DNA from 2 places in the Staphylococcus massiliensis genome. Region 1 is predicted to be linked to the other one. Evidence: predicted binding sites of a transcription regulator. Region 1 holds the regulator's gene; the other holds the start of a gene.
The links. The regulator NrdR, encoded in region 1, represses ribonucleotide reductase genes. The targets are predictions, from matches to a motif close to AACACNATATATNGTGTT.
Positions count from the first base shown of each region.

Region 1 (15,753 bases):
CGATTACAAACGATCAAAAGAACTTAGACAATCCTCATAAAGACTTACGTCGTGCGAGAGCTTGTAATGAAAGTATCATTCCAACTTCAACAGGTGCTGCTAAAGCATTAGCATTAGTATTACCGGAAGTTGAAGGTAAATTACACGGTATGGCTTTACGTGTACCAACTAAAAACGTATCTCTCGTTGACTTAGTGGTTGACCTTAAGAAAGATGTAACTGTTGAAGAAGTTAATAAAGCATTCGAAAACAGTGAATATAAAGGTGTAGTTGACATCACTGAAGAACCTTTAGTATCAGTTGATTTCAATACAAACCCACATTCAAGTATTGTTGATGCTCAATCTACAATCGTTATGGGCGACAATAAAGTTAAAGTATTAGCTTGGTACGACAACGAATGGGGTTATTCAAACCGCGTTGTAGAAGTTGCTGAGTTAATTGCAAATTCTTTAAAATAATCTGAAACTAAGATAAAATCTTAATATGGATATTGCAATCAACCTTAGGTGCATTAGTGCCTAAGGTTGTTTTTTTTATGCCTTTTTTGAAAATGGGGGCTAACGGCGGGGCTGTAGTGTGGGTGAATTGGGTTTAGTTAGTTAGTGGTACGGGGGCGTTATACGATTGTTTGAAATTCTTTAGTGTAACTCATATGTTGCTCCGCAGTTTGTGAAGGTCTGTTTGACAAGGCGCCCATGTTACATTGTTTGAGTTGATCTTTGTAACAAGGCGTCCATATTACATTGTTTGATCGTGTCTTTGTAACAAGGCGCCCTTATTACATTGTTTGATTAAGTTTTTGTAACAAGGCGCCCATGTTACATTGTTTGAGTAAGTCTATGTAACAAGGCGCCCATGTTACATTGTTTAAGTCGGTCTTTGTATCAAGGCGTCCATGTTAAATTGTTTGATTGAGTCTATGTAACAAGGCGCCCATGTTACATTGTTTAATTGAGTTTTTGTAACAAGGCGCCCATATTACATTGTTTGATTGAGTCTTTGTAACAAGGCGTCCATGTTACATTGTTTGAGTTGATCTTTGTAACAAGGCGCCCATGTTACATTGTTTGAGTTGATCTTTGTAACAAGGCGTCCATGTTACATTGTTTGAGTTGATCTTTGTAACAAGGCGTCCATGTTACATTGTTTGAGTTGATCTTTGTAACAAGGCGCCCATATTACATTGTTTGATTAAGTCTTTGTAACAAGGAGAATTTTCGCCATCGAAAATTTTTTCATTATTTGAATCGTTGGTTTAATTATTGATTATGATTTCTATATGATAGCGTTGCCGTTATGCGATTGTTTAAAATTTCTATCGCGTAACGGTCTCCTTATGCGATTGTTTAAAATTTCTATCGCGTAACGGCCTCCTTATGCGATTGTTTGAAATTTCTATCGCGTAACAGCCTCGTTATGCGATTGTTTTATTTTTCTTTCGCGTAACGGCCTCCTTATGCGATTGTTTAAAATTTCTTTCGCGTAACGGCCTCGTTATGCGATTGTTTTGAAAATCTTTCGCGTAACGGCCTCCTTATGCGATTGTTTGAAATTTCTTTCGCATAACTGACCCAATACAAGACTATTTAAAATCATATTTTCCTTAAAAGTCTCAAACAAGAAACGTTCGTCTGTTTAGACGAACGTTAACCCGCTTCCTTCTTAACTTTTCAGAAGTATCATCTAAAGGGCTTTTCAAGGAGGGGACACGTCCTTTCTTTTGTGAAAGCGTGATTTATAGTATAATAAAGAGAAATTAAATGGATGAAAGGTGAGAATGGATGAAATGCCCCAAATGTAATGCTACTCAATCTCGCGTGGTAGATTCTCGTCACGCGGATGAAATGAATGCAATAAGAAGACGTCGCGAGTGTGAAACTTGTGGTACACGTTTTACTACATTTGAACATATTGAAGTGAGTCCATTAATTGTAGTGAAGAAAGACGGTACGAGAGAGCAATTCAACCGCGATAAGATTTTGAATGGGCTGGTCCGTTCATGTGAGAAAAGACCCGTACAATTTCAAAAATTAGAGGAAATTACGAATAAAGTAGAATGGCAATTGCGAGAAGATGGTCATTCAGAAATATCTTCACGTGAGATTGGTGAGTACGTGATGGATTTATTGATGCACGTTGACCAAGTATCCTACGTGCGCTTTGCGTCAGTTTATCGAGAATTTAAAGATGTCGATCAATTATTACAATCCATGCAAGGTATTTTAAAAGATAATAAACGGAGTGAGTAAGTATGTCGATGTCGTCTTATGATTTTAGCCTAAGACCTCAAGATGGTTTTAGTGTAGTACAAGACTTTCACTTTTCACATATGCAGCAAAATGTACTAAATAGACTCTTTACGCCGTTAATCGGGCCTAAAGCAGTAGGTATCTATATTTATTTAAGTCAATTTGGCGAAATGATGGAAGCGGTACCGTTAACGCATTATACGATTATGAATGAATTAAAAGTTAATTTGATGAAATTTAGAGCCGCGATGGATGCGTTAGAGGGCATTGGGCTTATTAAATCCTTTGTGCAACATAATCAAGATGCGTCACATTTTATTTATCAACTATTGCCTTTACCTACACCACATCAATTCTTCCAAGATCCAATGTTATCTGTGTATTTATATCAAGCTGTAGAGAAGAAGCGTTACCAACAATTGAAGGCGTATTTTACGAAGCCAAACGAAGACTTAAGTGCTTTTCAAGAGATAACGAAGAAGTTCACGGATGTCTTTGAAATACCTAAGGACGCGCTTAGCTTGGACGCGACGAACGTTCAAGGGGAGCAGAAGTATCAAGGTGTCGACTTATCAGAGCTTAAATTTAACTTTGAGACGTTATATGATTTATTGCAACATCACTATGTGAGTAAGGAAATTGTGTCGAAGGATATTAAGGCGCTCATCATACAACTCGCGACGCTATACGGATTGAATGAGTCGTCGATGAAATCTATCATTCTAAAATCTTTAACGAGTAATCAACGCATTTCGACTGAGTCGCTGCGTAAATATGCGCGTTCGTATTATCTGATGGAGCATGAAAAAGAATTGCCTGAATTAAAACAGCAATCGTATGAGCGCGAGGATTCTAAAACGCGTGAACAGGCGACTTCATCTGAAGATGGAATGGCAGCTTGGTTTGAATTGTTGGATGAGACGAGTCCAATTGATATGTTAGCATCGTGGTCAGAATCTGAACCAACCATACGTCAAAAGAAACTCATAGAAGATTTGATTGAACGTGAGAAATTACCATTCGGCGTTATTAATATCTTGCTACAATATGTCATGCTTAAAAATGATTACACGATTAATCGTTCTTATGTAGAAGAAATTGCGTCAAGCTGGAAGAAAAAGGGCTTACAAAATGCTGAACAAGCCTATGAACACTCTAAGAACATTCAAGAAAGCCAACAAAAGCGAAAAGCTTCTAAAGCGAAATCATCTCAGAAACAAATTGTTTCTAAAGAGAAAACGCCTAAATGGCTTCAAAATAAGAAATCGAATGCATCTAAACCTGCTAAAGGTAAGAAAACATTGTCAGCTGAAGAAGAAGCGGAACTTGAGAAGAAACGACAGGCCTTTTACAAAAGGTTACAAGAAAATTGGGGGGAGGATGACGTATAATGAAATCTTTCGGAAGTATTATGGGAAACCAAGATAAGTTACAAGCGCGCATTGACAAAATCAAACGCGATGTGCTAAATGATCCTGATGTTAAGGCGTTCTTAGATGCGCATCAATCAGAATTGACGACACATATGATTGATCAAGATTTGAATATTCTGCAGGAGTATAAAGACCAGCAAAAACATTACACAGACAATCATAAGTTCGAAGATTGTCCGAATTTCGTTAAAGGTCACGTACCGAGCCTGTACATCGAGAATGGTCGTATTAAGATCAAATATACGCCGTGCCCATGTAAAATTAAGCACGATGAAGAGAAAGCATTTAAGAATTTGATTACGTCATACCACATGCATCATGATACGTTAAATGCGAACTTGAAAGACATTCATTTAGATGACCATCAACGTATTGAAATTGCGCAGGAAGCTGAGAAAGTGTGTAATGCAATAACGGAAGGTCGTTCTGTAAAAGGTTTTTATATCTATGGGCCTTTTGGCACAGGGAAATCGTTCATCATTGGTGCCATGGCTAATCAATTACGTACTAAAAAAGTGCCGTCAACGGTTGTCTACTTGCCTGAATTTATCCGTGCGTTGAAATCTGGTATTAAGGATGGGTCGTTTGAAGATAAATTAAAATTTGTTCGAGAGGCTAACGTGTTGATGTTAGATGACATTGGTGCTGAAGAAGTGACACCATGGGTTCGTGATGAAATTATTGGACCAGTATTACATTATAGAATGGTGAATGAATTACCGACGTTCTTTACATCTAACTTTGATTTAGACGAGCTTGAACATCACCTTTCAATTACCCGTGGAGGCGCGGAAGCTACGAAGGCTGCACGTATCTTGGAGCGTATTAAAACATTAGCAACGCCATTTTATTTAGATGGTGAAAATTATAGAAACAATTGAAATTTGAGATAAGTGTTGTATAATAGACTTAAATTCAAAGGAAAAATCTCGAGGATACGATAGATGAATCACTGTATGTACAGAGAATTATGCATATGTTGAGAGCATGAGATACATATTTATTTGTTACTCCCTCTTTGTTGGTGTTTGTAATGAACACCCGGCTCAAGACCGTTATCTTAAGTAGAGTTACTTTTAAGTGCGCATGCATTTATGAGTCAATTAGGGTGGTAACGCGATTTAGACCTCGTCCCTTTATGGGATGGGGTCTTTTTTGCGTTTTTTAAAATAAAAGGAGGCAATATCATGGATCAAATTAAAGTAAAATTTCCAGATGGTAATGTGAAGGAATTTGAACACGGTACAACTACTGAAGATATCGCGCAATCTATTAGTCCTGGATTACGTAAAAAAGCAGTTGCCGGTAAATATAATGGGCAAATGGTTGATTTAACACGTCCACTTGAAGAAGATGGAGAACTTGAAATAATTACGCCTGGTAGTGAAGAGGCGTTAGAAGTATTACGTCACTCAACAGCACACTTAATGGCGCAAGCGTTAAAACGTTTATATGGCGATGTTAAGTTTGGTGTTGGTCCTGTTATCGAAGAGGGCTTCTACTATGACTTTGATATGGACACTCGTATTTCAAGTGAAGATTTTGACAAGATTGAAAAGACAATGAAGAAAATTGTCGACGAAAATCATAAAATTGAACGTAAAGTTGTATCACGTGACGAAGCTAAAGATTTCTTTAGCGATGATCCATACAAGCTTGAATTAATTGATGCGATTCCTGAAGATGAGAACGTGACACTTTATTCTCAAGGTGAATTTACTGACCTTTGTCGCGGTGTACACGTACCTTCAACTTCTAAAATTAAGGAATTTAAATTATTATCAACAGCTGGTGCTTATTGGAGAGGCGATAGTAACAATAAAATGCTTCAACGTATTTATGGTACAGCCTTCTTCGATAAGAAAGCATTAAAAGAGCATTTAAAAGTTTTAGAAGAGCGTAAAGAACGTGACCACCGTCGTATTGGTAAAGACTTAGAGCTTTTCACAAATAATCAATTAGTTGGTGCTGGGTTACCATTATGGTTACCAAATGGTGCAACAATTCGTCGTGAAATCGAACGCTATATTGTTGATAAAGAGGTTGCGCTTGGTTATGACCACGTGTATACACCAGTTATGGCGAACGTTGATTTATACAAAACGTCAGGTCACTGGGATCACTATCAAGATGATATGTTCCCGACAATGAAATTAGATGAATCTGAAGAAATGGTAATGCGTCCGATGAACTGTCCACACCACATGATGATTTATGCGAACAAGCCGCATTCTTATCGTGAATTACCAATCCGTATTGCGGAACTTGGTACAATGCATCGTTATGAAGCAAGTGGTGCTGTTTCAGGTTTACAACGTGTTCGAGGTATGACTTTAAATGATGCACATATCTTCGTGCGTCCAGATCAAATTAAAGAAGAGTTCAAACGCGTTGTTGAAATGATTATTGAGGTTTACAAAGATTTCGGATTTGAAGATTACCGTTTCCGTTTAAGTTATCGTGACCCTGAGGATAAAGATAAATACTTCGATGACGATGACATGTGGTTAAAAGCAGAAGGCATGTTAAAAGAAGCGGTTGATGAGTTAGGCTTAGAATATGAAGAAGCAATTGGCGAAGCGGCATTCTATGGTCCTAAGCTTGATGTTCAGGTTAAAACTGCGATGGGTAAAGAAGAAACGTTATCTACAGCACAACTAGACTTCTTATTACCACAAAAGTTTGATTTAACATACATCGGTAGTGATGGTGAACATCACCGTCCAGTCGTTATTCACCGTGGTGTCGTATCAACTATGGAACGTTTCGTTGCTTTCTTAACTGAAGAAACTAAAGGTGCATTCCCAACATGGTTAGCGCCTAAACAAGTCGAAATTATTCCAGTAAATGTAGACTTACACTATGATTATGCAAGACTTTTACAAGATGAGTTAAAATCTCAAGGCGTACGTGTATCAATCGACGACCGTAATGAGAAAATGGGTTATAAAATCCGTGAAGCGCAAATGAAGAAAATCCCTTACCAAATTGTTATTGGTGACAAAGAGGTTGAAAATAAAGAAGTTAACGTGCGTAAATACGGTTCACAAGATCAAGAAACTGTTGAACGCGATACATTTATCTGGGATTTAGTTGACGAAATTCGTCTGAAAAAGTAATGAAAGCTTGAAAATATACACATTATAATGTATAGTTATCGTTAATTAAATATTTAAAGAAGTTAGAGGTCGCAACTTTAATCAGTAGTACTTCAGAAGTTTGATGAAACATATGTTGAAAGTACGAAAGGTAACGTTGCCGAAACAAAGCGTATTCATCGTACGTTTTGTTGGGCCAATTGCCGAAAGGAATTGGACTGTCACAACATGTGATGTGCTACCTATATAAATGACAAAAGGTTGCATTTCAAAATGCAGCCTTTTATTTTTGCCTCTCAACTGAAGAAAGGATAAGAATATGGAAAATAATCATAAGACACAAAATGAAGTACAACGCGGTCTTAAAGATCGTCACGTCTCCATGATTGCTATTGGAGGTTGTATTGGTACAGGATTATTTATGACATCTGGTGGTGCCATTCACGATGCTGGGCCACTTGGTGCCTTACTCGGTTATGCGATAATCGGGATTATGGTATTCTTCTTAATGACCTCACTCGGTGAAATGGCAACATATTTACCGGTTTCAGGTTCATTTAGTACATATGCGACACGATTTGTAGATCCGTCGCTAGGATTCGCCTTAGGTTGGAACTACTGGTTTAACTGGGTCATTACCGTTGCAGCCGATGTAACCATTGCAGCGCAAGTTATACAGTATTGGTCGCCGTTACAATTTTTACCAGCTTGGGGTTGGAGTGCGATATTCTTAGCCATTATTTTTGGACTTAATATGTTAAGTGTTCAAGTATATGGTGAGAGTGAGTATTGGTTTGCTTTAATCAAAGTTTTAACAGTAATCGTGTTTATTATAGTAGGTTTACTTACAATTTTTGGTATTTTAGGTGGACCATTCATTGGATTTGAAACGTTTATGCAAGGTGAAGGACCTATTTTAGGTGATGGCCTTGGTGGTAGTTTCTTAACGATTCTTGGTGTATTCTTAATCGCCGGTTTCTCATTCCAAGGTACTGAGTTAATCGGTATTACAGCAGGGGAATCTGAGAATCCAGAGCGTGCTGTGCCAAAAGCTATAAAGCAAGTATTCTGGAGAATTTTGTTATTCTACATTTTAGCCATCTTTGTAATTGGTATGGTAATTCCGTATACAAGTGGTGCTTTAATGGGTGGCGAAGAAGATATCGCGATGTCGCCGTTTACACTTGTATTTAAGAATGCAGGACTTGCTTTTGCAGCATCATTTATGAATGCCGTTATCTTAACTTCTGTATTATCAGCAGGTAACTCAGGCATGTATGCGTCAACGCGTATGCTTTTCTCAATGAGTAAAGATAAACTTGCTTGGAAACAGTTCGGTCAAACGAATAAACAAGGTACACCGATTATGTCATTATTAGCAACTGCGATTATTGTTATTATCGTATTCTTACTTCAACATATTAGTGGTGAAGCTTATGAGTACATCGTTGCGGCAAGTGGTTTAACAGGCTTTATTGCCTGGGTTGGTATTGCGATTTCCCATTATCGATTTAGACGTGCGTTCAAAGCGCAAGATTATGATAAATCTAAGTTAAAGTATAAAGCGATGTTCTTCCCATTCGGCCCAATTTTCGCTGGTTTACTCTGTGTACTTGTTATCTTAGGTCAGGATGTTGACTTAATTAAAACAGGTGATTTTGATATTAAACGATTCTTCATCACTTACATGGGTATTCCGATATTCTTAGCATTCTTTATCTATCATAAAATAAGATATAAAACGAAGAAGATTCCATTAAAAGAAGTTGATTTAAGTCAAGAGAACTCAATGGATCAAGTAAAACATAATTAATTTAGAAAAAGTGATTGACTTTAATGAACATACTTGGTAAGATAGTAGACGTTGAATACGAAACGGACCAAGTAGAAGCATCCCGCTTCTCACCTGTAGCGACGCACAAGCTGTTGGCAGGTTAACGACAATTACATGTATGTTCATGTGCGTTAAGGAGCGGGAGACATTTATGTCTTTCGCTCTTTTTTGCTTGGACGATTCGTAAATTCATTGGGAGGTGTCAACCATAGCTAAAGATCAAACGCAAGTTAATGAGAGAATCCGCGCAAAAGAATTACGTTTAATCGGTCAAGATGGTGATCAAATTGGAGTTAAATCTAAAAAAGAAGCCCTTGATATGGCCGATCGTGTTGGTTTAGATGTCGTAGTAGTAGCACCTAAAGCAAAACCACCAGTTGCTAGAATCATGGATTACGGTAAATACAAGTTCGAGCAACAGAAGAAAGAAAAAGAAATGAAGAAGAAACAAAAAGTCGTTAACGTAAAAGAAATCCGTTTAAGTCCTACAATTGAAGAGCACGATTTCAATACAAAACTTAAAAACGGGCGTAAATTCTTAACTAAAGGCGACAAATGTAAAGTTTCAATTCGTTTCCGTGGTCGTGCGATTACTCATAAAGAAATTGGTCAACGTGTCTTAGAACAATTCGCTGAAGAATGTAAAGACATTGCGACTGTTGAGCAAAAGGCTAAAATGGAAGGACGCCAAATGTTCTTAATGTTAGCCCCAATCAACGAAAAATAAACAAATCTATAGGAGGAATTATTCATGCCTAAAATGAAAACTCACCGTGGAGCTGCTAAACGTGTTAAAAGAACAGGTTCAGGTAAATTAAAACGTTCTAGAGCTTTCACTTCTCACTTATTTGCAAACAAAACAACTAAACAAAAACGTAAATTACGTAAAGCTTCATTAGTTTCAAAAAGTGATGCTAAACGTGTACGTCTATTATTAACATACGTAAAATAATCTAAATTCAAAGAATGCATGAATAGACATGCGAAAAGTTAAAAGGAGGAATTCTATATGCCACGTGTAAAAGGTGGAACAGTAACAAGAGCGCGTCGTAAAAAAACGATCAAATTAGCTAAAGGTTACTTCGGTGCTAAAAGCACTTTATATAAAGTAGCAAAACAACAAGTAATGAAATCAGGTCAATATGCATACCGTGACCGTCGTCAAAGAAAACGTGATTTCCGTAAATTATGGATCACTCGTATCAATGCAGCAGCTCGTCAACACGACATGAGCTACTCAAGATTAATGAACGGTTTAAAACAAGCTGGTATCGATATTAACCGTAAAATGTTATCTGAAATCGCTATTTCAGACGATAAAGCGTTCGGCGAATTAGTATCAAAAGCTAAAGACGCTTTAAAATAATATAAATGATTCAAACTAGGACATAAGTACGTGTCCTAGTTTTTTTGTTTTTAGATGGGGATTGTTGAAGGCAGTTCGGTTAGGTGGGGATGGATGGGCTGTTATAGAAGGGTTATTTGTGGAAAGGGTGTTGCAGGGGGCTATTATGGTAGTTCCGTTACGCGAAAGAAATTAGAAACAATCGCATAAGGGGTCCGTTACGCGATAGAAAATAAAAACAATCGCATAAGGGGTCTGTTACGCGAAAGATTTTAGAAACAATCGCATAAGGGGTCTGTTACGCGAAAGATTTTAGAAACAATCGCATAAGGGGTCTGTTACGCGAAAGATTTTAGAAACAATCGCATAAGGAGGCCGTTATGCGATAGAAAATTGAAACAATCGCATAAGGAGGCCGTTATGCCAAAGAAATTAAAAACAATCGCATAACGCCCCTCGACACCATATAAAAAACTAAATCAAAATTTACATCTGTGATTTAAATTATGAGAAATTTTCGCTGACGAAAATTCTCCTTATCACAAAGAATAACGCCAACAATGTAATAAGGGCGCCATGTTACAAAGACTTACGCAAACAATGTAATAAGGAAGCCATGTTACAAAGTCTGACGCCAACAATGTAATAAGGGCGCCATGTTACAAAGACTTACGCAAACAATGTAATAAGGAAGCCATGTTACAAAGTCTGACGCAAACAATGTAACATGGACGCCTTGTTACAAAGACCAACGCCAACAATGTAATAAGGAAGCCTTATCATAAAAATTTACATAAACTATGTGACATGGCGATGCATAAATACTTACTATTGCCCAACTGAACGTAAACTGCCAACTTAACTCTTAGGGGCTTTTCCCAACGAAATAAGCTAATCCATCATAATACGCAAGGCCGAATTATTACCAACATCCCGTAACCTCACTTTTGTTTGGAAATTAACTTTGATAAAATAAAGGCAAGTCATAGCAAAGGAGATTATTATGTCTAAATTTGATGAAATGATTACGGTTGTTCCGAGAGAGGTTATCTTTAACAAGGAACAAAATGCGTTTAACGGGTTTATATCTAATGAAGATAAACGTGCAAATGAAATTTATGAAACTTTAAAACAATATGAAATTAAAAGACGTGGCGATATGGAAGAAGATCCAAATTATAAACAATTAATTTCTTACGTTATCTTAGAAAACGAAGATAACGATATTCTTGTATACGAACGTCTTTCAGGTGGCGGCGAAGAACGTTTACACGGTCAATCATCCATCGGCGTTGGTGGTCATATGAATGATGTAGAGGACGCTAAGACGATTGAAGATGTAGTACGTACGAATGCTGCACGTGAACTTGAAGAAGAAGTAGGGCTTTCAGAAGAAGCCTGTAAAAATATGGAACATATCGGATTTATTAACGATGATGACAATGAAGTAGGCCGAGTTCACATCGGTGTAGTCTTCAAAGTAAAAGTTAATAAAGACGAAGTTGAATCAAAAGAAACGGATACGCTTAAATTAGAGTGGGTGAAAGAAGACGACATTCAAGATCTTTCATCATTTGAATCATGGAGTGCACTCATTTTAAAAGCATTCCAATAAGAGGTGAATACGATGTCAGACATCATACCTTTTCCGCACCTAAAAGAAAAACTTATTCGAGACATTAAGTCCGAGATGGATAAAGGTCAGTATGAAGAGGCCTATGATTCATTCATGGAATATGAGAGACACTATGAAATGTCTGATGAACTGGCGCTTAAGAAATGCGATTTACTATACAAGATGGAAGCGTTTCTCGAGTTACGAGAAGAAACAAGCATCTTACTGAATAAAGGCATCAAAGATTACGATCATCTCATATACTTACACGTCTTAAGTCTGTATGAATTAAAGCAATATTTCATTGCGATTGAAATTATTGACCAGATTATGGATGAAGTGGTTGAGCACAAGACGCGTTTAAAGTTACTACCGATTAAAGATCAAGCTGAGGAGAAACTTGAGCATAAACGTAAGCATGCGCAAGTGATCTTGCAGGATTTCGAGAATCAGACGATGCGCGAACAGATTCAAATCATGCTGACGTTAATTGATGACAATCAATTCTTATTCAAACATACGGTAGCAGAACTTCTAACGACACAAACGTTCCATCCAAACGTCATGAGTATTATGCTTGAATACTTGCGTTTTGCTACTTTCCGAAAAGAACTTAAGATACAAAAACTTGAACAAACGATTACGGTCGTACCATCGCGATTACCAGGTATAGAAAAAAGTCAATTTAAGACAGATATCATACCTGAAATCGTTGATAAACTTGAAGACGATATGCCATCCATTCTTACCGATGCGTTTACGGTATTAAATACGCATGCAATTCTCATGTATCCTCTAGATATTTATGAGATATTTGATAAGGAAACATGGATAAATGGCTATGTATTTTATTTTGAACAAATGGTCGATCATACGTTAGAATATAATGATGAGTATGATGATTTCATGTCATTTATTAAAAAATTAGAATCAATAAGTATCGGCAGTTGAAAGAACTGTCACCTATGTTATAATGTAGAAGTTGAAAAATTTTAAAATAGGAATATCATGGAGGTTTTTATACATGACAGCAACTTGGGAAAAAAAAGAAGGCAATGAAGGGTTACTAAAAGTAACTGTACCTTCTGAAGAATTAGATAAAGCATTAGACAAAGCTTTTAAAAAAGTAAGTAAACAAATCAACGTACCTGGTTTCCGTAAAGGTAAAGTACCACGTCAAATCTTCGAACAACGTTTCGGTGTGGAAGCATTATATCAAGATGCTGTAGATATCTTATTACCAGAAGCTTATGGTAAAGCTATCGATGAAACTGAAATCAACCCAGTTGATCAACCAGAAGTAAACGTAACTCAAATCGAAAAAGGTAAACCTTTCGAATTTGAAGCTACAGTTACAGTTGAACCTGAAGTTGAATTAGGCGACTACAAAGGCCTAAAAATCGAAAAAAAAGATACTGAGTTAACTGATGAAGAAGTTGACGAACAAATCAACCAAAGCTTAGAACAAATGGCTGACATGGTTGTTAAAGAAGAAGGCGCTGTTCAAGAAGGTAACACTGTAAACATCGACTTTGATGGTTATGTTGATGGTGAACAATTCGAAGGCGGCCAAGCTGATGGTTATGACTTAGAAATCGGTTCAGGTATGTTCATCCCTGGTTTCGAAGAACAATTAGTTGGTCTTAAAGTAGGCGAAGAAAAAGACGTTGAAGTAACGTTCCCAGAAGAATACCACGCTGAAGAATTAGCTGGTAAAAAAGCTACTTTCAAAACTAAGTTAAACGAAATCAAACAAAAAGAAGTACCAGAATTAGACGATGAAGTTGCAAATGAATTAGATCCAGAAGCAAATTCAGTAGATGAGTATAAAGAAAACTTACGTAAGCGTTTAGCTGAACAAAAAGAACAAAACGCTGAAAACGCTAAGAAAGAAGAAGCAATCACAAAAGCTACTGAAAATGCTAAAGTAGATATTCCAGATGCAATGATCAAAACTGAAACTGACCGTATGTTACAAGAGTTTGGTCAAAGATTACAACAACAAGGTCTTAACCTTGAAACGTACTTCCAAATCTCTGGTCAATCTGAAGATGACTTACGTGAACAAATGAAAGATGACGCAACTGAACGCGTTAAAACAAACTTAACGTTAAGCGCAATTGCTGACACTGAAAACATCGAAGTTAACGACGGCGATGTTGACGCTGAATTAGAAAACATGAGTAAGCAATTCAACATTTCAGTTGAAGACATCAAGAAAACTTTAGGTAACACTGATATCGTTAAGAATGACGTTCGTGTTAAAAAAGTTATCGACTTATTAGTATCTGAAGCTAAATTAGTTGAAGCTAAAGATAATAAAGAAGACGACAAAGAAGCGTAATTAAAACAATCGTTAAATTAAATAAATGATGTATGGAGCTGGGACAATTCATGTTCTAGCTCCATGCTATTTCTTAAGGAAACTTAAGACGCAAAATTTTAAATAAATCAAGTTAAAACTTTATGTTGATTGCATACAAATCTAATCTAAAAGATAAGCATTAAAATTTGACTATACCTTAAATTTTGTTATATTTTGATAAGACTCCAAAACAAGCGTCATTTTGGTTAATAAATAAAGAGAGATTTACCATTAATTCGCACATTTACACAAAACTAAATATATATCTAAATTAATTTGAACCGAAATGACCTTAAATTTGCATAATAAAGTGTGAAATAGTATAGTCGGTAAGGAATAGGGGTGTAAAAGTATGTTTAAATTTAATGAAGGTGAAGAAAACTTAAAATGTTCATTCTGCGGAAAAGACCAAGATCAAGTTAAAAAACTTGTCGCAGGTAGTGGCGTTTATATTTGTAATGAATGTATCGAATTATGTTCTGAAATCGTTGAAGAAGAACTAGCTCAAAAAGATACAACAGAAGTTACAGAATTACCTACACCTAAAGAAATTATGGAACAGCTTAATAATTATGTTATCGGCCAAGATAAAGCTAAAAAATCTTTAGCTGTTGCTGTTTATAATCATTATAAACGTGTACAACAACTTGGACCTAACGAAGATGAAGTTGAATTACAAAAAAGTAATGTTGCTTTAATCGGACCTACAGGTAGCGGTAAAACATTACTCGCTCAAACTTTAGCTAAGTCACTTAACGTACCATTTGCCATTGCAGATGCGACAAGCCTTACTGAAGCGGGTTACGTTGGTGAAGACGTTGAAAATATCTTACTTCGTCTTATTCAAGCTGCAGACTTTGATATTGATAAAGCTGAAAAAGGTATCATCTATGTCGATGAAATTGATAAAATCGCACGTAAATCTGAAAATACGTCAATTACACGTGACGTTTCAGGTGAAGGTGTACAACAAGCCTTACTTAAAATCTTAGAAGGTACAACTGCAAGTGTGCCTCCTCAAGGTGGACGTAAGCATCCTAACCAAGAATTTATTCAAATTGATACAACTAATATTTTATTCATTCTTGGCGGTGCTTTTGATGGAATCGATGATGTTATCAAACGTCGGTTAGGTGAAAAAGTTATTGGTTTCGCTAGTAATGAAGCTGATAAATACGACGAAGACTCCCTACTTGAGCACATTCGTCCAGAAGACCTTCAAACGTATGGTTTAATCCCAGAATTTATCGGTCGTATTCCAATTGTAGCGAACCTAGAATCACTAGACGTTGAAGCCTTAAAAAATATTTTAACGAAGCCTAAAAATGCGCTTGTTAAACAATATACGAAAATGCTAGAACTTGATAATGTTGATTTAGACTTCACTGAAGATGCGCTTGCTGCAATTAGTGAAAAGGCTATTGAACGTAAGACAGGTGCACGTGGTCTAAGATCAATTATTGAAGAAGCATTAATTGAAATTATGTATGATATTCCATCATCAGATGAAGTAGCTAAAGTCGTGATCACGAAAGATACGATTGAGAATGAAGATGCTCCTGAGTTATATGATTCAGAAGGTAATCTTGTTAATGATGAAAAAACATCAGCATAATCAAACTGCTTAACAATTAGATTGGTGCATTAACGTTGTTTAATGTATCAATCTTTTTTTAATGGGTATGAGTGAAACTATATCAAGTAATTAAGTGAGGAAGAAATTATGGAAATCAATCCTAATGAAATTGAATTATTAATTAGTGCTGTCCGAAAAGACCAATATCCAGAAACAGGTTTATCTGAAGTTGCTT
Region 1 is NZ_CP171119.1:1,466,677-1,482,429, forward strand. Features, by position in the region: gene ACF3N8_RS07130 (glyceraldehyde-3-phosphate dehydrogenase) at 1-461, shown strand, start outside; gene nrdR (transcriptional regulator NrdR) at 1,785-2,252, shown strand; gene ACF3N8_RS07140 (replication initiation and membrane attachment family protein) at 2,255-3,643, shown strand; gene dnaI (primosomal protein DnaI) at 3,643-4,566, shown strand; gene thrS (threonine--tRNA ligase) at 4,873-6,804, shown strand; lysine riboswitch at 6,860-7,032, shown strand; gene ACF3N8_RS07155 (amino acid permease) at 7,103-8,596, shown strand; ribosomal protein L20 leader region at 8,660-8,793, shown strand; gene infC (translation initiation factor IF-3) at 8,817-9,344, shown strand; gene rpmI (50S ribosomal protein L35) at 9,369-9,569, shown strand; gene rplT (50S ribosomal protein L20) at 9,627-9,983, shown strand; gene ACF3N8_RS07175 (NUDIX domain-containing protein) at 10,966-11,577, shown strand; gene ACF3N8_RS07180 (hypothetical protein) at 11,590-12,528, shown strand; gene tig (trigger factor) at 12,602-13,921, shown strand; gene clpX (ATP-dependent Clp protease ATP-binding subunit ClpX) at 14,295-15,557, shown strand; gene yihA (ribosome biogenesis GTP-binding protein YihA/YsxC) at 15,666-15,753, shown strand, end outside.

Region 2 (15,753 bases), 1.0 Mb from region 1:
ATACGATGGATGGTAGCTTACTTGGTGAACTGCAATTTGAAAGCTTTAATGCGGCTAGTGCTCAAGTAACGAGTCATGGCCTCAACGTCCATCCTGGTTCAGCAAAAGACACGATGATCAACGCACTTGAAGTAGCCCATCAGTTTCATGCGAAAGTGCCTAAAGATGCATCACCAGAATTTACAGATGGTTATGAAGGCTTTTATCACCTCATGTCGCTTCAAGGTAATGTAGAAAAAGCACAGTTATCTTACATTATCCGTGACCACGACAAACTCAAATTTGAAGATAAGAAGAAATTACTTAATGATATCGTTGAAGATTTAAATTTAAAATATGGCCGTAAAGTTTTAGAAATCAATATGGAAGATCAATACTATAATATGGCTGAAAAGATTAAACCATACCCTCATATTATCGATATTCCGAAACGTGTATTTGAACAAAGAGGAATTACACCAAATACAGATCCTATCAGAGGCGGAACAGATGGTTCTCAGTTATCTTACATGGGCTTACCAACACCAAACATTTTCACAGGTTGCGGTAATTTCCATGGACCTTATGAATACGCTTCAATAGACGTCATGAAAGAAGCTACAATGGTTATTGTAGGCATCGCAGAAGCCGCAACCCAGTACAACTTTGAATAAATGTTCCCTTTTAAAAAAAGACCTTATATCGCCTGATTGCGATATAAGGTCTTTTCATTATGAAATTGACGCTTGTAATAATTTCAATGATTGAATCGAATATTGTCTAAGTTGGATGCCTAATTGATAATTTGTGAACGTTGTAGGTGCGTCCATGAAGACATTAAACATACCTGTCACATCGCGTTCTGTAAACGCGTCAAACTTATTAGACGTACCGCATATCGCAACATTCGTCTTGTGATGCTTCTGGCATAATTCCGCAATCTTTAGTGATGTCGTTTCAAGAATCTGACTATCTTCATCAATGCCTTCACCAAAGATGACTAGGTCAGCTTGTTCAATTAATTGATCGAGATGTGTTATTTTATCTAAGATTGCATGACTTGTAGAAATCGTACCACCATAAATACCACTCAGTACTGCAGCGACACCACCGCCTGCACCGCCACGTTCTATCGGGCTCAATGTTAAATTTAGACTACTTTTAAGAATTTCATTGAGATACCATACTTTATTATCAACTTCTATAGCATCCTCTTTCGAAATCCCTTTATGCTCATATGTTTTCATTATCGCACTTTGTTTTCCATAATAATGACTATCGAAATCAGATACGATTTCAATGGTTGCTTGAGTTAATTTATCATTTAGATGTGATGTATCAATTCGTCTGACGAGATTAAGGTATCTTGGGCCTTTTGACAAATCAATCACATGACCATCATCATCATAAAATGTTGCGCCAAGCGCTTGTAAGAGACCTGCACCACCATCATAGCTATCAATGCCGCCTACTGAGATGATAAAATGTTTCGCACCGTTCTCTAAAGCGTGTAGAATCACTTCACCTAATCCATAGCTTGAGCGATGTGTAACAGGATTCTCCCCTTTTAGAAACAGTTGACTTTCGATAACGGTATAGCCATCGTTTGTAATACCGTATTCAGTTTGCACGTGATTCATATCTGCATCATGTGTCTCTAATTTATATTTCGTCCCTGATTGCCATGAAAATACGGATGTAAGCAATTCGTTCTTACCATTGAATAAAGGGACTTGTACAATATCAGCTTCTTTAATCTGGCTTGCGACCGCTTCTTCAACATAGCGATTCGCCTCATAACTTGTTAAACTACCATAGAATTCATCCATAGCTACAAGTACTTTCATAATGTCACCTCATTATTTCATCTAACTTTATACTTCAATCACTCATCTTATTATACAACGTACCACGCCTAAATGAAATTCGGTTGATATAGTGTGGAGCGTGTTTGAGGTTTCATGGTCACGATATTCGCACTAGGTTAACTTATTCGACAAAAAAAGAGTTAGTAAATGAAGGGTATGTAATTCGACCTTCACCTTACTAACTCGTTAAGTTCAATATTTATTCTTCAGCTTTTGCTAGAGACGCAACGGTAACGTTATCGTGACTATCATGCCAAATAACTTCACCTTCTACAAAGTAAAAGCCTTGTGGCGTCTCGTGCTTCACACCAGTTTTTGACGCGATATAATCAGATAATTCGCGATCATCTTGAACAATCATATAATAGCCATCTATATCTCGTTCGTATAAAAACTTATTAAATTGATCGAGGGCATTTGCAGATATCGGGCAAGTTTCACTATGTTTTAATAAGAATACATATTTGTTATCTGTAATGATTTGCTCAAACTGGTCAATTGAAGTTAGCTTAATCGCCATCCCTTTTCACCTCTAAATAATGATCTTTTTCAAGATTAGTTAATTTATAGCTGTTCCAAATGTCTGTTCAATTTCTAAATCTTAACCCAATTATTTTATTATAGAAAACACTTATCAATGTAAATCATTATACACACTTTGGCATGGGTTGTTAACCACTATTTTTAACAAAATTAAGTGGAAAATGTGAACTTTAATTTCAATATCCCCTTTTATAAGGAGAAAATTTAACTCGAAAATCAAATATTTCGCTAATTTCATTCCCCTTTTCCTAAATAACAATCATTTCAATCATGTTTATTATCGCGACATAATGTGATATAGTAAATCATCATTATTTCAGGAATTTTAAAGGAGTCAATCATGTATTCAGCTATACAACCTTTTATCAGTAAGGATTCAAGTCAACAGAGTGTTTATATTGATGCATATGACGAAGTTCGAGATGTATTGATGAACCTACTTGATACGCCTGTTAAATCAACACAGCATATCGGTGGCACGAGGCATTTCCAATATCAAACCGAGCCGATTTTAGATGTATTGGTTGGTGTGGATAGTTTACACGACATCACTTCTCTCGATGAAAAGCGCTTGAACTATGTAGGATTCTATCGGCTACATCATAAATATCGCAAGAAAGTTGTGATGGCACGCTTTAATAATTTAATTGATTTGAAACAAGAAGTGCGTCTTCATATTATACAACGCGATACCGATCAATTTGAGCATTACCTATTTCTAGATGGGTTGTTAAGTGAGAATCCCGACGTTCAACACGAATTCGAAACATTTAAGTTAGGCTTGAAGCATAGAGACCTTGGTATAAGACAATACGAAATTCAAAAAGAGAAGTTCTTTTCAAAAATATTAAAAAAATATAGTTAGATTATAACCTTTACATTAAATTTATTTTATTGAAAATGAACCCATGTTATTTCACATCACTTTAGAATAGTTGCTATAATAAAGCTATCAAAACTTTTAGAAAGGATGTTTTTGTCTTGCATAACGACAACATCTTAAATGAATTAAAGCAAGTCATTCCGGAAGATATTATTAAAGTGGATGAACCACTCAAACGCTATACCTATACAGAAACTGGCGGCAAGGCCGACTTTTACATATCTCCATCTAAAATTGAAGACGTTCAAAGCGTTATGAAATATGCGTATAAACATGATATCCCCGTTACGTTTTTAGGTAATGGATCAAATATTATCATCCGTGAAGGTGGTATTCGCGGCATTGTACTAAGTTTACTTGAGCTAAACTACGTTGAAGTTTCAGACGCTTCAATTATCACGGGTAGTGGTCGTGCGATTATCGACGTTTCAAGACTTGCTCGCGACAATCATTTAACTGGACTTGAGTTCGCTTGCGGTATCCCTGGCTCTGTAGGTGGTGCTGTCTATATGAACGCTGGTGCATACGGCGGCGAAGTTAAAGACTGCATCGATTACGCTTTATGCGTTGATGATGAAGGTCATTTATTCAAGCTATCTAACGAAGATCTTAAATTAGGTTATCGTCAAAGTATCGTTCAGGAAAAGCACTACGTCGTTTTAGAGGCTGCATTCACGCTAGAACCTGGCGATTATGAAGAAATTAATGCGAAGATGGAAGACCTTACAGAACGCCGTGAAACAAAACAACCTTTAGAATACCCTTCATGCGGTAGTGTGTTCCAACGCCCACCAGGTCACTTCGCAGGTAAACTCATTCAAGATTCTGATTTACAAGGTCACCGTATTGGCGGCGTTGAAGTATCTAAGAAACATGCCGGCTTTATGGTTAACGTGGATAACGGTACAGCGACAGACTACGAAGACCTGATCCACCACGTTCAAGACGTTGTCAAAGAGAAATTCGACGTCGAACTGAAACGTGAAGTACGTATCATTGGCGAACATTTAGAACAATAGAAAGCAGGATTTTATGGTAAATGTCTACGGCAATACGGTTGATAATGAGACGCGTTGTATTCATTATCAATCCTACTTAGATATTATCGCGATTAAATTTAAATGTTGCGGTAAATATTACCCTTGTTATAAATGTCATAACGAGAACGAAAGTCATGCAACACGAAGATGGTCTAAAGAAGAATTCGACGAACGCGCGATTCTATGCGGCCATTGCGGATATGAACTCACAATAAATGAATATATGATGACTGAAACATGCCCCCATTGCAAAAGCCATTTCAATAATCGTTGTAAATACGATTACCACCACTACTTTAGAATGTAGTTTGACTTAGGCTATTAATTTTTTAGTTGGCGGGTTAAGTGTTTTAAAGATGAGGCTATGAAGCGCGTGCTTCATAGCTTCTTTTTTGAGATTGAAAACCTTGAGTTAAGGGGAGTATCGTGTGTTGTAGGTTTAATTGGCGGCAATGGTTATAATGAAAGTGAGTATTTAAGGATACAGCTTCTATCACAATTGCTTCATACATCAAATTATGATTAAATTTGAGTTGAATCACTTAATTACATGTTGGGGTTTATCAAGAAATGCTAGACGTGATAAACAAAGGGGCTCTGTTTATCAAGATTTCTTAAACGTGATAATCCAAGGGCTTTTGTTTATCAAGACTTTTCAAACGTGATAATTCAAGGGCTCTGTTTATCAAGATTTCTTAAACGTGATAAACAAAGGGGCTCTGTTTATCAAGATTCTTCAAACGTGATAATCCAAGGGCTTTTGTTTATCAAGATTCTTCAAACGTGATAATCTAACGGCTTCTGTTTATCAAGATTCTTCAAACGTGATAATCCAAGGGCTTTTGTTTATCAAGATTTCTTAAACGTGATAATCCAAGGGCTTTTGTTTATCAAGATTCTTCAAACGTGATAATCCAAGGGCTTTTGTTTATCAAGAATCTTCAAACGTGATAATCCAAGGGCTTCTGTTTATCAAGATTCTTCAAACGTGATAAACCGCACCGACCCACCATCCAACTCCGCTTCAAACTGCAATAAAAAACCAAGCATGACTCCCTTTAAGAAATCACGCTCGGCTCTCTCAATAAATCAAACTATTATTTTTTAAACGCTTTTTCTAATTCTTCAATCTGCATAATTGATGTCGTTGTAGAACCAGCTGAGAAGTACCACAACTTAGGATCAAGTTCGATAATTTTACCTGACTTAATCGCACTTACATTTTTCAGAACGTCATTGCCTAGTACTTTTTTAGATGACGCTTTACCACTTACAGCTTGACCGCGGTCCATAGCGAATATAATGTCCGGGTTCATTTTGTTGATATACTCGTTAGAGATAACTTGACCATGTGGGCTTTGTTTAATATCTGTATCAGCAGGCGTGAATCCTAAAGTATCGTAAACGAGACTACCGAAGCGATCACCAGGACCGTATGTTGATAATTCGCCTTCGTTAACGAGTAAGTACATACCTTTAGCTTTTAAATCCTTCGTTTTCGCTTTCACACCAGCAATTTTATCTTCTAACTTTTGATTTAATTCCTTAGCTTTATCTTCTTTACCAAAGATTTTTCCTAAATTATCCGTATTCGTTTTAACAGATTTTAAGTAATTTTTATCATCTGCACCCATGTATACCACTTTGGCTTTTGGCGCAGCTTTCTTAAATTCATCTAAGTTCTTTTGATAAGCTGTTCTACTTGATAAGAAGATGATATCTGGTTGGATTTTAGCAACTTTATCAAAGTCAATCGTTTTTAAGTCCCCAGTATTTTCATATTTATCATCTTTAAATTCTTTTAAAAAGTCTGGTAATAACTCTTTATTTTCACCCTTAGGTAAAGCTTTAATCTCATCTTTTACACCAAGTTCTTTTAACGTATCTAACGCACCATAATCAAATACGATAACTTTCTCAGGATTAACAGGCACATCGACTGTTTCAGAAACTTTCTTTTGTTCTTTGCTGTCTTTATTTTCATCACGTAATTTAAAGTTATTCTCTACTTTAATAGTTTTCTCACTTGAAGCTTTTTCACTACTTTTTTCTTCTTTCTTACTAGATTGATTACCACATGCAACTAATAAAAATGCTAAACATATAACGACTAGAAAACTTAATCTTTTCATTAAATTCACTCCTACTGATTTCTTAAATACTTGTCCCCACAATTATATGCGTATCTCTTAACGCGCCATCACTCCTTTCAATAATGCTAACTTGATTGTTTATCCTCGAAATACATGCAGAACTTTTGATTCGAAATCGTTTGTATCGAGACATCCATTTCATAAATCTCTGACAATATCTTGGAATCAATAACATCGTCTTTCGTTCCTTCATGTACAATTCGCCCTTTTTTAAAAGCAATAATATTATCTGAATAACATGACGCAAAGTTAATATCATGAATCACAATAATAATTGTCTTATTTAAATATTCAGCTAGATTTTTCAACGTCTGCATAATCTGAACAGAATGTTTCATATCCAAATTGTTCAACGGTTCATCAAGCAAGATATAATCCGTATTCTGAGCTATCGTCATTGCGATGTACGCCCGTTGCTTTTGCCCGCCTGATAATGTTTTGATATTTCGATGACGAATTTCATCAAGATGTAACAGATTTAGAGCACGGTCAACCTCTTGATGATCATCGTCCTTCAAATAGCCTTTTGAATAAGGGAAACGCCCAAATTGAACAAGCTGCTCAACCGTAATGTTCAGTTCTGTATGATTCGCTTGCTTTAAAATTGAAAGCCTTTTGGCAAGTTCGTTTGTCGGCACTTTGAAAAGCGCATCGCCATCAATATGAACTGAACCACTTTCGAGTTCAATAAGTCGACTAATGAGTGATAAGAATGTACTCTTACCGGCACCATTAGGACCAATAATTGAAGTAAGCTTTCCTTTTTCAATATCAACATTTACATCTTCTAAAATCTTAGTGTCTCTTATATGGACGTCAACGCCTCTTACTTCAATCATGCTAAGTGTCTCCTTTTAACTAGAATGTAGATAAAATAACTGCCGCCTACTAAATTGATGAGAATACTCACTTCATTTGTCGCTTCAAACAACTGTTCAACGCCAAATTGCGCGAGTATCAAAACAATCCAACTCAAACAAATCGTGACAGGTAAAAGATATTTATGTTCATACGTTTTCATAAATTCATGCGCAATATTAATCGTCATGAGTCCAAGAAATGTGATTGGACCAACGAGTGCGGTAGATATGGATACAAGGATTGCGACAAGTATCATCAAGAGTCGTGTGAATACTTCATAACGTATACCTAAGTTTATCGCATGGGCTTTACCAAGCAGTAAGACGTCTAAAGTCGGTAATAAGCGTACGATAGATAGTATGATCATAATCAAAATGATTGCCGAAAGTAATACCAGCTTTGAATTGGAAGCATCGAAACTTGCGAACATTGCACTTTGTATTTGCAAAAAGTCCTCGGGATTAATCAATAATTCAATAAAGCCCGTTATACTTTTAAAGAAAGTTCCCATAACAACGCCCATCAATAAGATCATATAAACTGAGAATTGAAATGTCTTGAAGATAACTTGAAATAATATGAGCGCAAATAACATCATGACAAATACAGTAATGATAAAATTCGCGTAAATATTCGTATTCCAAAATGATTGCACACCGAATACAAAAATCAGAAGAACCTTAATAAATATGTAAACTGCATCAAGTCCCATAATAGACGGTGTTAATAATCGGTTAACGGTTATGGCTTGAAAAATCGTTACCGAAGTGGCGATTGCAGCACCTACAAATAACATTAAGACAAGCTTCCGTACTCGACTTGAAAATTGGTATTCAAATATTTCGAAATCGAGTCCTATAAATAAGTAAGCAATGCTGATTATAAGTGTGACCGCAACAAGCAGTATCAGTTTTTTCTTTTTCTCAAGTAGTTTCATGACGTCGACCTCGAATCAATAACATAATAAATATCACCGTTCCAAATACACCTATCGTGAGACCAATATTCACTTCGTATGGATACACGACAAGACGACCGATCACATCAGAAATCAGCACAAATATAGCACCTAACATTGCTGTATGTGGCAGCGCTGCTTTTAAATGGTCCCCTTTGAAAATAGAAACAATATTCGGAACAATCAATCCTAAGAAAGGTAAAGTTCCAACCGTTACCACAACGAGTGCCGTGATAATCGACGTAAAGAAAAGCCCTAGATTAATAATAAATTGATAATTAAGACCGAGATTTTGGCTAAAATCTTTACCCATACCAGCAATCGTAAATTGGTTCGCAAATATGTAAGTTAAAACTAAAATTGGAATACTTAGATAGAGTACTTCATATCTGCCACTCGTTATAATTGCAAAGTTACCATGCATCCAGTTACCTAAACTTTGAACCGCATTGGTACGCAATGCAAAGAAATTTGTAAAACTCGACACAACAGCGCCCATCATGATGCCTAAGAGCGGCACAAAGATCACATCTTTAAACTTAATCAATTCAACTAACCTTACAAATAGAAAAGTACCTAACAAACTGAAACATATCGCTAAAATAAGCTTCAATAGCCTGCTTGAAGTAGGAATTAATATTAATGAAATTAAAATACCAAACTTCGCCCACTCCATTGTGCCTGCAGTAGTCGGACTAACAAATTTATTTTGAAGCATTTGTTGCATGATTAAACCTGCTAAAGCTAAGCTACTTCCACAAATGATGATACTCATCGTTCTGGGAATGCGACTTGCATATAAAATATTCCACTCTTCATGCGACCATGATGGGATGTGTGTGACATCCAGCTGATGAACGCCAACAAAGAGTGATGTCACCGAACAAATGATTAACACGATGCACAAAAGCCAACCATTCATTAGTAATTTCATAATAGAATCCTCTTTCAATGTGATGTATTTTGCAAATGATAATCAATTTCAATTAAATTTTATCACTTTCCTCACATAAATCAATACTTTATTTAACTTTTGTTAAGATTTTGTTAATAAAAAAGCAGGCTAGACATTCGTCTAACCTGCAATGCTCATATCTTATTGAGTTTTGTGATTAAATACCTAAGTGACCTTTTTGAACGTAACCATTCGCATCGAAGTTGAAACTAATAATCGCGTCATCAATGTTGTAAGTCATACTGAATTGGTTGTTTTCACCTTCTTTTACTTGAGCTGGTTGACCATAAGCTTTAATGATATCTTGTTTACTAATTTGACCTTTCTTAACATCGAAGTTTGCGATGTGTGGCATACCTGCGTCATCGAAGTTTGTAATTTGTGTATCTGCAACATTTTTAATAGCCATAGGTTCTGATTCTTTAGGCGTAACCATATTGATTTTGTAACCGTTTAGCGTCACATTGTTGTGCTTAACTGCATTAACGAATGTCGACTCAACGATAAAGCTAGAATCATAGCTTGTATGACCTTTGTATGCATACCAAGGTCTAATTTGGGGTTTGTATGTTTTATTAGGTGCGTAAATTGTAACTTTATATTCATCTGCGATACGTTGCGTTTCTCTATCTACTGCATGAGAGAATGATTCAGCTGTTTCATGACCATAATGAGGTACATTGTTTTCTAATTCTTGGTACTGAGCTTCAGTCATACCTTTAGGAACAACACCGCCATATGGACGTTGACCTTGAGATGCTTGTGTTTGTGTATGTGCTTGGTCTTCATTTGTAGCTTGATGATCTTCCGCTGCTTCCATAGTCCCTGATACCCCTGTAAATAAAACTGTTGATGCTAAAAGTGACGAAACAAATAAATTTGATTTTTTCATAATTACACTCCTTTGATTTCTTTTACATTACGAATGTTACTATAATATTACAAATATTACTATTAAATGAATGTAAAATTCTTTTTATTATTATTTAAAGTGTTAAATACTTTAATATGATTTAAATTTAATACGTAATACATTTCATTAATTACGATTTCATCGCTTAAATTTTTATATCTCTTTTTTTAAAAGCACTACCGCTAAGTTAAGCCAAATTTAATAAAAAAAAGAGTTAGCACAATTAGAATAACTCCTAATTATACTAACTCTTACAAGCAACAATGTAAGTTTTATTTATCATCAAAGTTAAAGTCTTCATCTTGTAACGCTTCAACATTTAACGCTAGCGTATAGCCATCACCTTTTACTGAGAAGAAGTCATGGTTTTTAGTAGACGTATCTAGCGCATTTTCAATAATTGGGTTGAATTCACGTTCTTCAAAGTAAGGTTCAAAACCTAGGTTTGATAAAGCTTTATTACCGTTATAACGTACATAATTTAAAACATCTTCAGTTAAACCAATAGCGTCATAAAGTCCTTTTGTATAACTCACTTCGTTTTTATATAGTTCATCTAATAATTTATACATTTGTTGATCAGCTTTTTGTTTTTCGCTCTCTGATAATTCATTACGTAGACTTTGAGCATCTAAACCAGTGAATACACCGTGAATAGATTCATCTAAAAGAATCTTTCTGATGATTTCACCTGAAGTCGTCATTCTACCTTGTCCAGCTAAGTATAGTGGATAGTAGAAACCAGAATAGAATAAAAATGTTTCTAAAAATACACTTGAGACACGTGCCATATATTGATCATAGATGGAGGCATCTTTACACCATAATTTATGGTAGTTTGAAACGATTTTATCTGATTTATATTTTAAATGAGGCTCTTCTAAAACCCATTTATCAAGTAATTCATTAGTCTCACTAGATGGAAGTAAAGTCGTGAAGATATGAGAATAACTTTTCGCATGAATTTGTTCCATCATAGCCATAAATGAATACACTGCTTTTTTACGTAAATCTTTCGTATGCATCATAATTAAAGGCATGCCATCATCTGCTTGATGCGTATCTAAACCTGTTAATCCTGCTAAAGCTTTTTTAAAAGCATTCTGTTCATCATCTGTTAAAGTTTTCCAGCTCGCAATGTCTTTTGATACTTTGAATTCTGTTTCAACCCACATTTGTGAGATATTTTGTCTCCAGAACATATTCGTCATATCTTCTTGTGTATTCCAATTGACAGCAATCATTTTAATTCTCCATTCATTTAAATTTCTATTTCGTTAGGCACTTCAATTCATTCTTAATTAAAAGACTGATATAACGTTTGTTTAATATATTACGATCATTTATCGCTAAAATAGAACACCCATTTTCAAAATGGATGTTACTATTTCTATCTATTTAAATGGCACAACTTGTACATTCATCTACGCTTAATAATTTGTTACGTGTATAGTAAAGAGATTTTAACCCTTTGTAGTGTGCATATACATATAAACGTGATAATTCACGTGTAGAAATCTCAGAATTCACGTAAAGAATCGTTGAGATACCTTGGTCAACGTGCGTTTGAATTGTTGCGATTAAATCAATTAATTTCATTTGGTCAGTATTGAATGCTGACTTGTAATACCACATCGTTTGAGGTGATAAGAATGGCATTGGATAAAATGTTTCAGCATTGCCGTAAGTACGACGTTCAATCTGGTCTACAATTGGCATCACTGAGCTTGTAGCATTTTGAACATATGAAATACTTTGTGTCGGCGCAATTGCTAAACGATAAGCATGGTATAAGCCATGTTCTTTAACTTTTTCTGCTAGTGCTTTCCAATCTTCTGTAGTTGGAATATCTAAACCTTCGAATAAAGCTTTAACTTTATCATATTTTGGTGAAAAATCATTTTCAGTATAACGATTGAAATACTCACCGCTTGCGTAATCTGAATCTTCAAAGCCTACATATTTTTCTTGACGGTCTTTTGCAATTTGCATAGAACGTTCGATTGAATAATAGTTCATCATCATGAAGAACGTATTCGCGAAGTCTTTCGCTTCTTCAGATTCATAATTAATATGGTTTTTCGCTAAATAACCATGAAGGTTCATAACACCTAAACCTACTGAGTGAAGTTCACTGTTAGCCTTTTTAACGCCAGGTGCGTTTTGAATATTTGCTTCATCACTTACAAAAGTTAATGCATCCATACCAGTATGAACTGAATCTCTAAACTTGCCTGATTCCATAACATTCACGATGTTCATAGAACCAAGGTTACAAGAAATATCTCGTTTAATTTCATCTTCAATACCGTAATCATTTATAATTGAAGTTTCTTGTAATTGGAAGATTTCTGTACATAAATTACTCATTTTGATTTGACCAATATTAGAGTTAGCATGTACTTTATTCGCATTATCCTTGAACATAAGGTAAGGATAACCAGATTGTAATTGCGTTTGAGCAATAATGTTTAACATCTCACGAGCATCTTTTGCTTTTTTCATGATATTAGGATTCTCAACAAGTTTATCGTAGTAATCATCAATATTAATATCATCTAGTGTTACACCATATTCACGTTCAACAGTGTGTGGTGCGAACATATAGAAGTCCTTACCTTCTTTCGCAAGATCAAAGAATTTAGAAGGTACAATTAATCCTGTTGAAATTGTAGATAGACGTAAATCTTCATCTGCGTTTACCTTTTTTGTATCTAAGAACTCTTCAACATCATAATGGAAGATATTGAGATAAACCGCACCAGCACCTGGACGTTGACCAAGTTGATCGGCATAACTAAAGCCACCTTCTAAGGATTTAGCTACTGGTAGCACACCTTTAGCTACACCTTTAATGCCTTTAATCGCCTCACCTCTAGCACGTAATTTAGATAAGTTGATTGCAACACCGCCGCCAATTTTACTTAATTGTTTAGCTGTAGAGTCGATAAAGTTAATAGAATTTAAGCTATCGTCTACTTCAAGTAAGAAACATGAAACAAGTTCGCCACGACGTGCACGACCTGCATTTAAGAATGTAGGTGTTGCAGGTTGATAACGTTGTTCAATCATCGCTTGGATAAATTGCTTAGCTGTCGCTTTATGACCATCAGCTAAATATAAAGAAACGATGACAACGTGTTCTTTATAATCCTCTAAGTATTGAGTTTTATCATTCGTTTTTAAAGCATAATCTTTAAAGAATTTACTTGCTGACATGTAACTCGCAAAAGTAAAAGGTAAATTCTGAGCAAAATCTGTAATTTCTCTTAAGTCCGCTTCACTGTACTTTTCAAACACATCGAAATAAAAATCCTGATCTACTAAGTAATGTAAGCGCTCAATCGCATCGTCAAAATAGATTGTATGATCTTTAATTTCTTCCAGGTAATTCTCTAAAGCTTCTTGGTCCTTCTCAAGGTTGAAGAAGCCATTCTCTTTACGCTTAGTAACTTCATTATTTAGTTCAATATGGTTATATGTTTTTTGTTCCATCGTCTTCATCAAAAATTGCCCACCTTATCCTTAAATTCTATAACGTCCTGCTTATTGCCTTGTAACTCAAATTTCATAAGTAAGGGTACATGATATTTATCCGCAACAACACGGCCTGCTTTCGCAAAATTCTGTCCCCAATTTCTATTGCCACTCGCTGCTACAGCTGATAGATTGGCATGATTGATGTCTAAAAATTGTTGTACCGGTTCTGGAACCTCCCCAAAGCCGATTGTACCCGTGACTAATATAAAAGCTTCATCTAATTTTGTATGCATGTTATCAGATGTTATCTCGAACGTATCTTCGATTTCAGTACGCTTAATAAATCTTCTAACATTGCCTGTGAATGAAAAATACACAACTTTCATATCGCCACCTGCTTTCTTAACATTCTAATTATGTATGTTCGAACACGACTACATATAGTATATGAAAATTGTTAAATAAGAAGTAAATTGTTTGAGTTTTTGTTTGAAAACATAATAAAACGGGTGTAAATCAACTATAATGATGTGATTCCAATCTATATTTGTTTTATTCCAAACCACAATATATTGTGTTTGATTTCAATCACTCATACTATATTATGTGTTCATTATACATAACTCATAATTAGATTTAAAGACAAACACCTAGTGAAAAATGTCACCTTTTGTCATATTAAGCGATGAAATTGCATCTACATCCACTCACTAAGAATTTATGACAGAATTTAAAACTTCTTTAGAACACACTTTTATACGTAAAATTTTCACGATACTTCAACACGATAAAACATCACTGTTCGCTTATCGAACATATGTTCTATTTATAGAATAGCCTATTCTTAAATTAATTTCAACTGTATAGGAAATTAAATACAAATATGCTAATATAGATACGTTAAAATTTAGAATTGAGGCGATTTTGGTTTGAATTCAAAATTAAAAGGTATTATCGCAATCTTAATTTCAGCTATCGGATTTAGTTTTATGGCTGTATTTTTTAGATTATCTGGTGATTTACCTGTCTTTCAGAAATCTTTAGCAAGAAACCTAGTGGCTATGTTTATACCCTTGTTTTTTATTCTTAAATACAAACAACCATTTTTTGGTAAACTTTCAAGTCAACCACTATTGTTTTCTCGCTCAACATTAGGATTACTAGGCGTTTTATTAAACATTTACGCCATTGATCATATGGTACTTAGTGACGCAGATATTCTTATGAAACTTAACCCATTTTGGACGATTTTATTAAGTTTAATTTTCCTCCATGAAAAGGTAAGAAAATACCAATGGATCGCTATGATTATTGCAATATTAGGGATGTTACTCATCGTTAAGCCAGAATTTTCATCATCAGTGATTCCAGCTATTGGTGGCTTACTTTCAGGAATTTTCGCAGCAAGTGCTTATACTTGTGTACGTGCACTAAGTGCTAAAGAGAAACCTTATACAATCGTATTTTACTTCTCTTTCTTTTCAGTCATAGCATTAATTCCATTCGTTATATTTACGTATGAACCAATGACTACGAAACAAATTTTATTATTAATAGGTGCAGGTCTTTCAGCTGCCGTTGGTCAGATCGGGATTACCGTTGCTTATAGTTATGCGCCAGCAAAAGACATTTCAATATTCACATACGCATCTATCATATTCACAGCAGTATTCGGTTTCTTCTTATTTAATGAAACACCTGACCCATTCGCAATTGCAGGTTATGTCATTATTCTAGGAGCAAGTTATTACATGTTCCAAAAAGCGAGAAGAAGTCGCATTTCATAACTATTAAAGGAGTGTTTACATGAGTAGAGAAAAGCACGAATTAGACGATCTAACATTGCTCGGTAACAAAAACAATACGTATCATTTCGATTATGATCCAAAATTATTAGAGTCATTTGATAATAAACATCCAAACCGTGATTACTTTGTAAAATTTAATTGTCCTGAATTTACATCACTATGTCCTATCACAGGACAACCAGACTTTGCTACCATTTATATTTCATACATCCCTAATATTAAGATGGTAGAATCTAAGTCACTGAAACTTTATTTATTTAGCTTCAGAAATCATGGGGATTTCCATGAAGATTGTATGAATATTATTATGAA
Region 2 is NZ_CP171119.1:61,383-77,135, forward strand. Features, by position in the region: gene pepT (peptidase T) at 1-653, shown strand, start outside; gene ACF3N8_RS00250 (glycerate kinase) at 711-1,826, opposite strand; gene ytxJ (bacillithiol system redox-active protein YtxJ) at 2,047-2,367, opposite strand; gene ACF3N8_RS00260 (GrpB family protein) at 2,731-3,255, shown strand; gene murB (UDP-N-acetylmuramate dehydrogenase) at 3,372-4,292, shown strand; gene ACF3N8_RS00270 (CHY zinc finger protein) at 4,306-4,620, shown strand; gene ACF3N8_RS00275 (siderophore ABC transporter substrate-binding protein) at 5,411-6,445, opposite strand; gene ACF3N8_RS00280 (ABC transporter ATP-binding protein) at 6,532-7,305, opposite strand; gene ACF3N8_RS00285 (iron chelate uptake ABC transporter family permease subunit) at 7,302-8,264, opposite strand; gene ACF3N8_RS00290 (ABC transporter permease) at 8,251-9,219, opposite strand; gene ACF3N8_RS00295 (hypothetical protein) at 9,398-10,132, opposite strand; gene nrdF (class 1b ribonucleoside-diphosphate reductase subunit beta) at 10,426-11,397, opposite strand; gene nrdE (class 1b ribonucleoside-diphosphate reductase subunit alpha) at 11,552-13,657, opposite strand; gene nrdI (class Ib ribonucleoside-diphosphate reductase assembly flavoprotein NrdI) at 13,657-14,019, opposite strand; gene ACF3N8_RS00315 (DMT family transporter) at 14,563-15,420, shown strand; gene queF (preQ(1) synthase) at 15,440-15,753, shown strand, end outside.
Region 2: a site for NrdR is predicted at 14,195-14,212, ahead of nrdI (class Ib ribonucleoside-diphosphate reductase assembly flavoprotein NrdI). Genes of this name have one in related genera too.